DNA from 2 places in the Dermacoccus nishinomiyaensis genome. Region 2 is predicted to be linked to the other one. Evidence: predicted binding sites of a transcription regulator. Region 2 holds the regulator's gene; the other holds the start of a gene.
The links. The regulator LexA, encoded in region 2, represses DNA repair genes until DNA is damaged. The targets are predictions, from matches to a motif close to TCGAACANNTGTTCGA.
Positions count from the first base shown of each region.

Region 1 (4,821 bases), 430 kb from region 2:
CGATCAACGAGGAGGTCGAGCGGCTGCGTCACTCGGCGACCAACTCGCTGCTGACGCGGCGTGACGTCGTCGTCGTCGCGTCCGTGTCGTGCATCTACGGTCTCGGGACGCCGCAGGAGTACGTCGACCGAATGGCCCGTCTCAAGGTCGGCCAGGAGATCAACCGCGACGAGTTGCTGCGCCGGTTCGTCGAGATGCAGTACACGCGCAACGACCTCGCGTTCACGCGCGGCACGTTCCGCGTGCGCGGCGACACGGTCGAGATCATCCCCGTGTACGAGGAGCTCGCGATCCGTATCGAGTTCTTCGGCGACGAGATCGACCGGCTCTACACGTTGCACCCGTTGACGGGGGAGATCGTCAACGAGGAGTCGGAGATGTACGTCTTCCCGGCGACGCACTACGTCGCCGGGCCCGAGCGCATGGAGCGCGCCATCGCCGGCATCGAGGTCGAGCTGGGCGATCAGCTCAAGCGGTTCGAGGCCGAGGGCAAGATGCTCGAGGCGCAGCGCTTGCGGATGCGGACGACGTACGACATCGAGATGATGCGGCAGGTCGGGTCGTGCGCCGGCATCGAGAACTACAGCCGTCACATGGACGGTCGTGGCCCCGGTACCGCGCCGAACACGCTGCTCGACTACTTTCCGGAGGATTTCCTCCTCGTCATCGACGAGTCGCACCAGACGGTCCCGCAGATCGGGGCGATGTACGAGGGTGACATGTCGCGCAAGCGCACCCTCGTCGACCATGGTTTCCGTCTGCCGAGCGCGATGGACAACCGGCCGTTGAAGTGGGAGGAGTTCCTCGAGCGCATCGGGCAGACGGTGTACCTCTCGGCGACGCCGGGCGACTACGAGATGAGCAAGAGCGACGGCTACGTCGAGCAGGTCATCCGCCCGACGGGTCTCGTCGATCCCGAGATCGTGCTCAAGCCGACGAAGGGGCAGATCGACGATCTGCTCGGCGAGATCCGCACACGGACGGACAAGAACGAGCGTGTCCTCGTCACGACCTTGACGAAGAAGATGGCCGAGGATCTCACCGACTATCTGCTCGACAAGGGTGTGCGGGTGCGCTATCTGCACTCGGAGGTCGACACGTTGCGCCGCGTCGAGTTGCTGCGCGAGTTGCGCATGGGTGAGTTCGACGTCCTCGTCGGCATCAACCTGCTCCGTGAGGGTCTCGACCTACCGGAGGTGTCGCTCGTCGCGATCCTCGACGCCGACAAGGAGGGCTTCCTGCGGTCCGCACGAAGCCTGATCCAGACCATCGGTCGCGCTGCGCGAAACGTCTCCGGTCAGGTGCACATGTACGCCGACAAGGTGACGCCGTCGATGCAGGAGGCGATCGACGAGACGTCGCGCCGCCGTGAGCTGCAGATCGCGTACAACACGGAGAAGGGCATCGACCCACAGCCGTTGCGCAAGAAGATCGCGGACATCACCGACATGCTGCAGCGCGAGTCCGCCGACACGGACGCACTGCTCGGTTCCGGCCGTTCGATGTCGCGTGGTAAGGGTCGCGGCGGCAGCGGTGCGGCGAGTGCCGACGCGAACGTCGCCGCGGGCGCGAAGCGCGAGGCGAGCAGCGCCGCCGACCTCGCGGGCCTCATCCAGGAGTTGCAGGCCCAGATGAGTGAGGCGGCCTCCGAGCTGCAGTTCGAACTCGCAGCGCGTCTGCGCGACGAATTACGTGACCTCAAGAAAGAACTGCGCCAGATGACGGAGGCGCAGAAGTAGCGCCCTGATGGCGTCCGCGGCGCCGGGTGGGATCTCGGCGCCGCGTGGTCATCGCCCCTTGTTGCGAGGATGGTTGCGGGCCTGACGCTCATTGCCGCGGCGATAGTTGCCGGTGAGGCGCGCCATGATCTCCTGAGCGTCACCGTCCTCGACGTCTTCCAAGAAGTCCGCAGCACGCGCGCCCCTAAGAGTCGTCGCTGTGCGTCCGTGATGAGTGATGACAACGACGCCATCACGTTCGAGAAAGGCGAAGCCAGCAGGTTGGGGCATGCTCGACACGCTATGGGCGAGGCAGCCGACCGGCAAGCGAAATACGGTCACGCCACGCCGGGGCTGATGTCATTTGATCGCCCGGATGAGCCTGACGAGGTCCTGACACCCCGCATGATCGGCCATGGCCAACCGGGGCAGTTCGCTCTCGGCGAACCAGCCGATGTCGTCGTGCTCGTCGGGCGCGATGTTGCGGGGGTTCCCTACCCAGCGCGTCGCGAAGAACGCATGCTTCAACAGGGCTGGATCCTTGCAGGCCATCGGAAATCGCTCTGGATCGATCACCGTCACTCCGAGCTCTTCGACGCACTCGCGACGGGCAGCGCACTCGGCGGACTCGCCGGGTTCGACGTGTCCCCCGGGCAGGTCCCACAGGTCCGGATAATTCATCCGGTTCGGGTGGCGGTGAGCGAGTAGCACCCTCGCGTCCCGAACGAGTGCCACGACGGCAATGTGCGTGGGCAGCGTCGCTGAGGCCATGGGATGAGTCAACCACCAGTCGCCTGTACCTCGTCTGCCGTCAGGCGGTAGACCAAGCGGGTGCAAACCAGCGCCGCCTGATCGCAGGGTTGCACGCGGCGGGTGCTCTTGTGATTCGTGATGCAGCCCTGGCGCGGAGGAAGGGCCGGCCAGTGGGTTCACTCACTATCCCTTTGACCCTACCAAGATTCGAACATGTGTACTAAACTAGTGGCATGGATCAAACGCTGGCAGTGACGGCCGAGACGGTCGCCGCCATGCCGTCCACCGAGCTGGTGGGCGCATGGGTTCTGCTGACGCGCGCGATCGCAGAGCAGGCGCTGGCCGACCCGGAGACATTGGCGCCCTGCTCGGGCGACGCGTTGCCGCGAACCTTCGATGAGCGCCACACGCGCACGTTCACGCTCCAAGCACAACTGGAAGACATCGCCGTTGCTGCGCAGGAGGTGACGAGGGCCGCCGACGCGGTGCTTCACGCCGTCGCCGTCGAACACGAAGACACGGTCGCCCAGCGTGCTCACCTCGACGAGGAGAACTATGGGCTCTGCGAACGCCCTCCGACCGCAGGCGAATTCGCGGGGGATGATCTCGGGAACGCCCTCGGGTGTTCGAGCGCCACCGCGTCGCGCCTCGCTGTCGACGGACGCATGCTCCGCGACCGCGCGCCCGCTCTGCACGAACTGACGCTGCGGGGAGCCTGCCGCACCATGGTGGCCGCCACGCTGGCGCGTGAGATGGCGCACCTCGACGACGAGTTGGCTGCAGAGGTGCTCACGGATCTCGTGAGCGGGGGAGCACACCACCTCAGCGTCGACGGTGCCCGCTCCCGGGCGCGCAAACTGCTGCACGACAGGCGGCTGGCGCAGACCGAGGCCGACACCGTCGACCCCCGTCGTGAGCACGGGCTATGGTTCACGCCCCACCTCGATTTCGACACCCTCACCGAGGTGCGTCTGATCATGGCCACCGAGGACGCTGCCCGTCTCCGCGCCGCGATCGAAGCGCACGCTCAGACGCTCAACGACCATGCGCCAGATCCACGTGACGAACTCGCGCGGTGGCGCGCCGCGAGCCACGTCAGTGTGGCAGGGAGTGGCACCGAACCCCTCGGCGCCGTTCGCGTCGACGCACTGCTCGACCTTGTCTTCGCGAACTCAACGGTCAACACCGTCATGCACCTCAAGGTGCCCGTCCACGCGAGCCCACCAGCGCCTTCCGACCGGCGGTTCGGAACGCTGGAGCCCCCTGCGTCGCTCGCCTCCGTCCCCAACTGCGGTCTCGACGAGGGCGGTCTTGATGAGGACGGTCTTAGTCGGCCCCGTCAGCACGCTGAGGCCGGGCCGATCGGCGTCATCACGCGACCCCCGGACACATTGGGCGCGGCCCACATCCCCGGCCTGGGCCACGTCGACGCGGCAGCCGTTCGCCTCGTCGCGGCGCTCGTCGACACCACGTTCACGATCGACCTCGTTGACGGTGCGTGGACGACGCTCGCGAGTTGCTCGACGACGTATCGTCCCGGCGCGCGAGTGGCGCGGCTTGTCCGTGAGCGTGACGTGCACTGCCGCTTCCCGCACTGCACCCGGGTCTCGACGAACTGCGACCTCGACCACGTCGTCCCGCACGCCGACGGTGGGCCGACGAGCGTCGGCAACCTGCAGGCCCTGTGCCGCCACCATCACCGCGCCAAGACCTTCGGCGGCTATGCCGTGACCATGACGCCAGACGGAGTTTGCACGTGGGAGTCACCGACCGGCCGCCGCTGGACGACTCTCCCGAGCGGGGAGACGGTCGCGACCACGCTCGCTCCCGCGAGCTGAGCTGTTGGCAGGCACGCTCCATCGGCCGGCACTCAGGCCGTCTCAGTAGAATCGCCGCATGTCTCGAATCTTCAAGATCTTCGCGTTCGCCGAAGCTGTTTCCTGGGGTCTGCTTCTCATCGGCATGTTCTTCAAGTGGGTGCTCAAGACCACTGAGGTCGGAGTGCAGATCGCCGGGCCCATCCACGGCGTCATGTTCATCGGGTACGTCCTGTGCGCGCTCAAGCTGTGGCAGGAGAAGAGCTGGCCGAACAAGACGATCGGCATCGGCCTGCTCTGCGCCGTGATCCCGTTCGCGACGATCTGGTTCGAGAAGCGCGCCGAAGCGCGTGGCGAACTCGGCGACGAACCGCGTCAGAAGCCCCTCGCCGGCTGACGATCCCCCTGCACGTGCGACCGGCGGGGCCGCGAACCGCGAGGGTTCGCAGCCCCGCCGCTCGTTCGTCATGACACGCCAGTCGACGAGACGCACCGACGACGCCGGCCCCTGCCTGCGCGTCACTCAGCCGCGG
Region 1 is NZ_UFXX01000001.1:318,205-323,025, forward strand. Features, by position in the region: gene uvrB (excinuclease ABC subunit UvrB) at 1-1,739, shown strand, start outside; gene DYE07_RS01620 (hypothetical protein) at 1,788-2,009, opposite strand; gene DYE07_RS01625 (NUDIX hydrolase) at 2,079-2,489, opposite strand; gene DYE07_RS01630 (HNH endonuclease signature motif containing protein) at 2,705-4,309, shown strand; gene DYE07_RS01635 (DUF3817 domain-containing protein) at 4,368-4,685, shown strand.
Region 1: DYE07_RS01630 (HNH endonuclease signature motif containing protein) is a predicted target of LexA. The motif match lies at 2,679-2,694, and genes of this name have one in related genera.

Region 2 (4,821 bases):
CTCACGCCCCCTCGAACCCCCGAACCCGACGATGGCGATCGTCACACTTCACGGTGCGGGGATGATCACCTTCTGGCCGGCCTGCACCTGCGACGAGCCGAGGTTGCTCTCGTGCTCGATCGCGACAACCGCCTGGTCGTTGCGCACGCCCGGCATCTCACGCGCCGCGATCTGCGAAAGCGTCTCCCCCGCGCGAACGGTGACCTCGTGCCGCTGCGTACCGTCGACACCGCTCGCCATCGCCCGGCCCGCGAGGATGGCACCCGCCACGACGACGAGAGCCACGCACACGGCCGTGAAGCGACGACGGGCGAAACGAACGCTCTGAGAGTTCGTGACGACCTGCACCGCGCCACCCGTGGGCACGAGGTGGAGGTGTGAGCGGGATGCCGCAGCGTCGACCCGCGCCACGCGGCGCACGTCGACACCCGAACCCAGCACGGGCTCACGTCGAACTGCAGTACTCGAAGCAACCATCGAAACCACTCCTTCTCTCGGGACACCCCCGAGGCGCCGCCACACCGTCACCGGTGCGGCTTCCTCACGCGACACGGTCAGCCCGGAGGGACCGATCGAACACGCGTGCGATAGAACAACTGTACGACACCCGAACGTGCTTTCGAACGGGGCGCACGGATTTCTTCGTACACATTTTTGAAAACTGTGTGCGACACCGCGTACTGTGGGTGATGTCAGATACACAAGCACCGCGCACCGACAACCCCGTCATGGCGGGCATTTCCGCCCCGCCGGAGGGTGCACGTGTCGCCACCGCGACCACCGACGTGCGACGAGGACCAGGAGGGGTCACACCATGGGTGACGTTCATTCGATGCAGGAGCGCACGCCGGGCAAGCTGACGCCACGCCAGCACAAGGTGCTCACCGTGATCCGACGTTCCGTCGACGAGCGCGGCTACCCCCCGAGCCTGCGTGAGATCGGCGAGGCCGTCGGTCTGACGAGCCCGAGTTCGGTGGCCCATCAGCTCGCCGCACTCGAGCGCAAGGGATACCTGCGCCGCGACCCGAACCGCCCGCGCGCCATGGAGGTCGTCTCCCCGGACTCGGGTGCGGCGACCCGCGGCTACCGCGGCAACGCCGTGTCTGCGCTATCCGAGTCGCAGCACGACGAGACGGGCTCGGGCGACGAGCGACCCACGCCGTCATACGTGCCGGTCGTCGGCCGCATCGCGGCCGGTGGCCCGATCCTCGCCGAGCAGGCCGTCGAGGACGTCTTCCCGCTACCGCGTCAGATCGTCGGTGACGGCGAGCTGTTCCTGCTGCGCGTCGTCGGCGACTCGATGATCGATGCGGCCATCTGCGAGGGCGACTGGGTCGTCGTGCGACGCCAGGCCGACGCCGCCAACGGGGAGATCGTCGCGGCACTGCTCGACTCGGAGGCCACGGTCAAGACGCTGCGCCGCAGCGAGGGCAAGACGTGGCTCATGCCCGCGAACGAGGCCTACTCCCCGATCGACGGCGACCACGCGAGCATCATGGGCAAGGTCACGGCCGTCCTGCGCAGCATCTGAGGCGCTGGCCCCGCCGCGCGGATCGGTCCAGCGTGTGGTTGCAACTCGACTCTCAGCCCCTTCTGCGCCCCGACGTTCGACGCCGAGACGTCAGGACGTCGCGAGGTCGAGCCCCAGCGCGTCGCACACGGCGGTGAGGGTCGGGCCGAGGGGTTCGCGCACGACGAGGTCGACCCGCTCCTCGCCACGCATCGCGCCGAGCCCGACGAGGGCGACCGGCTTCTGCTGCTTGAGGGCGGCGAGCACGAACCGGTAACCCGACATCACCTTGAGCGAACTGCCGAGCACGAGCACGCCCCGGCAGCGTTCCACTGCCCGCATCTGCGCCTCCACGACCTCAGGAGCGACGGACTCACCGAACATGACGACGTCCGGCTTCACCGTCGTGGCCTTGCAGCGCAGGCACGCCGGCACGATGACACCGCGCTCCAGCTCGACCGCGACGTCCGCGTCGCCGTCGGCGAGCAGGCGCGCCTGCGTCGGCAGCTGGGGGTTGAGTTCGCGCAGGCGTACCTGGAAGCCACGGCGCCCTTCCCGCGTCCCGCACGCGACGCAGACGACGTGCTCGAGCGACCCATGCAGCTCGGTGACGTCGCGGGCACCGGCACGCGCATGAAGGCCGTCGACGTTCTGCGTCACGAGGTGATCGACGAGGCCGCCACCCTGCAGTCGCGCCAGCGCGACGTGCCCGACGTTGGGTTCCGCCGCGTCGAAGATCTCCCAGCCGACGGCACTGCGCGCCCAGTACCGTTGACGCGCCTCGTGGGTGGCGAGGAACTGTTGGTATGTCATGGGAACCGTGCGGCGCGTGCCGTCGGGGCGCCGGTAGTCGGGGATGCCGGATTCGGTCGAGATGCCCGCGCCGGTGAGGACGAAGAGCCCTCCCGCGCGCACGAAATCGGTCAGTTCCGCGACGCCGCTCATCGTCCTGCCCCTCCCATAGGTCTGCGTTCGATTGTCTCAACAATGGATAAGAGCACGTTATTCTTGGTGCATGATCGATGCAGCCGGGCTCCGCGTCATGAAGGCGATCAGCGACGAGGGCAGCTTCACCGCCGCCGCTGCCGCTCTCGGCTATTCTCAGCCGGCCGTGTCGCAGATGGTGCGCCGTCTCGAGGAGAAGACCGGGACGGCTCTCGTGGAGCGCCTCGGCCGCTCGGTGCGGCTGACGGAGGCCGGGCAGGTGCTGGCGCGCACGGCGACGCCCGTCCTCAGTGCCCTCGAGGCCGCCGAGGGTGAGGTCGCCGCCATCGCGGGGTTGCGCGCCGGGCGGGTGCGCCTCATGGCGTTCCCGTCGGCATCGTCAACGCTCGTCCCGCGCGCCCTCGCACTCGTCAAGGAGCGGTTCCCAGACGTCAAGGTCAGCTTCGCCGAGGCCGAACCCCCGGAATCCCTGGCGAGCCTGCGTGCCGGCGATTGCGACGTCGCCGTGGCGTTCACGTACGACGACGCGGACCCGCTCCCCGCAGGCGAGGACCTGGACCCGTTCCTCACCCGCGGGCTCCTGCACGACGACGTGCGTCTCGCCGTCCCGCGCGATCACCCCCTCGCCGCAGCCGAGAGCGTCCGCATGGAGGAGCTCAGCGACGCCTCGTGGATCGCGGGGTGCCCCCGATGCCGTGGCCACCTCGTCAGCCTCGCCCAGGGCGCCGGTTACGCGCCCGACGTCGCGTTCGAGACGGAGGACTATGTCACCGTTCTCGGCCTCGTCGCGGAGGGCCTCGGCGTCGCGCTCATTCCCGAGCTGATCCTGCGCTCCACGTCGCATCCGGACGTCGTGACGTTGCCGCTGCTGCCGTCGAGCCGGCGCTGCGTGTTCGCCGTGACGACACCCGACCTGCAGCGGGTCCCCGCCGTCACCGCCACCCTCGAAGCCCTCGCCGACGCGGCAGCACGAGTGCCGAGCGCGCAGCACGCTCATCGCTGAGCCTGCAGGCTGATCGAGCCACCCGTCGCGAGGGCGTCCACGTCACCCTGCGTGTCGGTACGCCAAACCCGCGCGTCGTGCCGGGCCAACAGTTCGAGCGTCTTCTTCGTCGGGTGGCCGTAGTCGTTGCCGGCGCCCACCCCGATCACGGCCTGACGCGCGGCCGCCGCCTCGTAGAGGCGCTCGTTCTGGTTGGAGCTACCGTGGTGCGCCACCTTGACGAGGTCGAACGCGCGTCGCCGGGCGCTCTGACGCACCTGTTCGATCACCGCGGCCTGCGCCTCACGTTCGCAATCGCCCAGCATGAGCGCGTGATACGCGGGCGCCGATACGTCGAGCACGAGTGAGGCGTTGTTCTGCACCGACCCCTCCGTCATGACGCGGCGCGGCCACAGCACCTCGATCGTCACCTCGCCGATGACGAGGCGTTGTCCCGGTGCGAGCGCCCCGAGCGAAGCCCGAGGCTGTTCGAGCGCTGCTTGCACCGAACCCAACGCGCCCTGCTCGCCGCGCGATCGTGACGACGCCGCTGTACCGCGGCCTTTGAGTCCCTCGCTCTCCTGAGCGCCCTCCATGACCCACGTTCCGAGGACCGCCACCGGAGCGTCGGAAGCACGCAAGACCTCAGCCAGTCCGCCCACGTGGTCGGCGTGGAAGTGGGTGAGGATGACGGCGTCGAGCGTCGTGATGCCGTGGCGCTCGAGGCATTGCGCGGGATGGCCGTCGGCAGGCCCCACGTCGATCATGACGGCGCGCGTCGCCCCGGTGCGCACGAGCGCGGCATCCCCCTGACCCACCGCGCACTGCGCATAGACCCACGCGGGCGGTGCGGCCGACTCCCCCGGCAACGGCGCGAGCACAGCCGCCAGGAGCGCCCCCGCGACCCCGAGCGCGACGAGACCGAAGCGACCGGTGAAGACGATGGCCCGCCACGCGCACAGGAGCACGGCCACGACGACAATGGCGAGCACGACTCCGGCCAGCCCCGGGAGCCAGGGCACCGAGCCGCCGGGGACGGCGTCAGCGAGGCGGGCCACTGCGCAGATCACCCAGGTGGGCAGCCCCGGCAACCACACGAGCCACCCTGCGAGCGTCGGAGCGATGACGGCGACGGTCGACACGATCATGCCACCGAGCGTCGCCGGCGCGACGAATGGCTCGGCCGCGACGTTCGCGGGGATCGAGACCCACGACACCGACGAATTGAGGGCGACGAGCACCGGCAGGCACAGCGCCTGCGCGGCGAGCGGGACGCAGGTGATCTCGACCATCCCGTCGACGAACCGGCCGCGCCGCGAACCGAGCTTCGTGAGCAGGGCCTGCGACCAGCGTCGCGCGAACAGAACGAGCCCGAGCGTCGCCA
Region 2 is NZ_UFXX01000001.1:746,127-750,947, forward strand. Features, by position in the region: gene DYE07_RS03565 (LysM peptidoglycan-binding domain-containing protein) at 49-477, opposite strand; gene lexA (transcriptional repressor LexA) at 815-1,531, shown strand; gene DYE07_RS03575 (Sir2 family NAD-dependent protein deacetylase) at 1,622-2,455, opposite strand; gene DYE07_RS03580 (LysR family transcriptional regulator) at 2,526-3,458, shown strand; gene DYE07_RS03585 (ComEC/Rec2 family competence protein) at 3,449-4,821, opposite strand, start outside.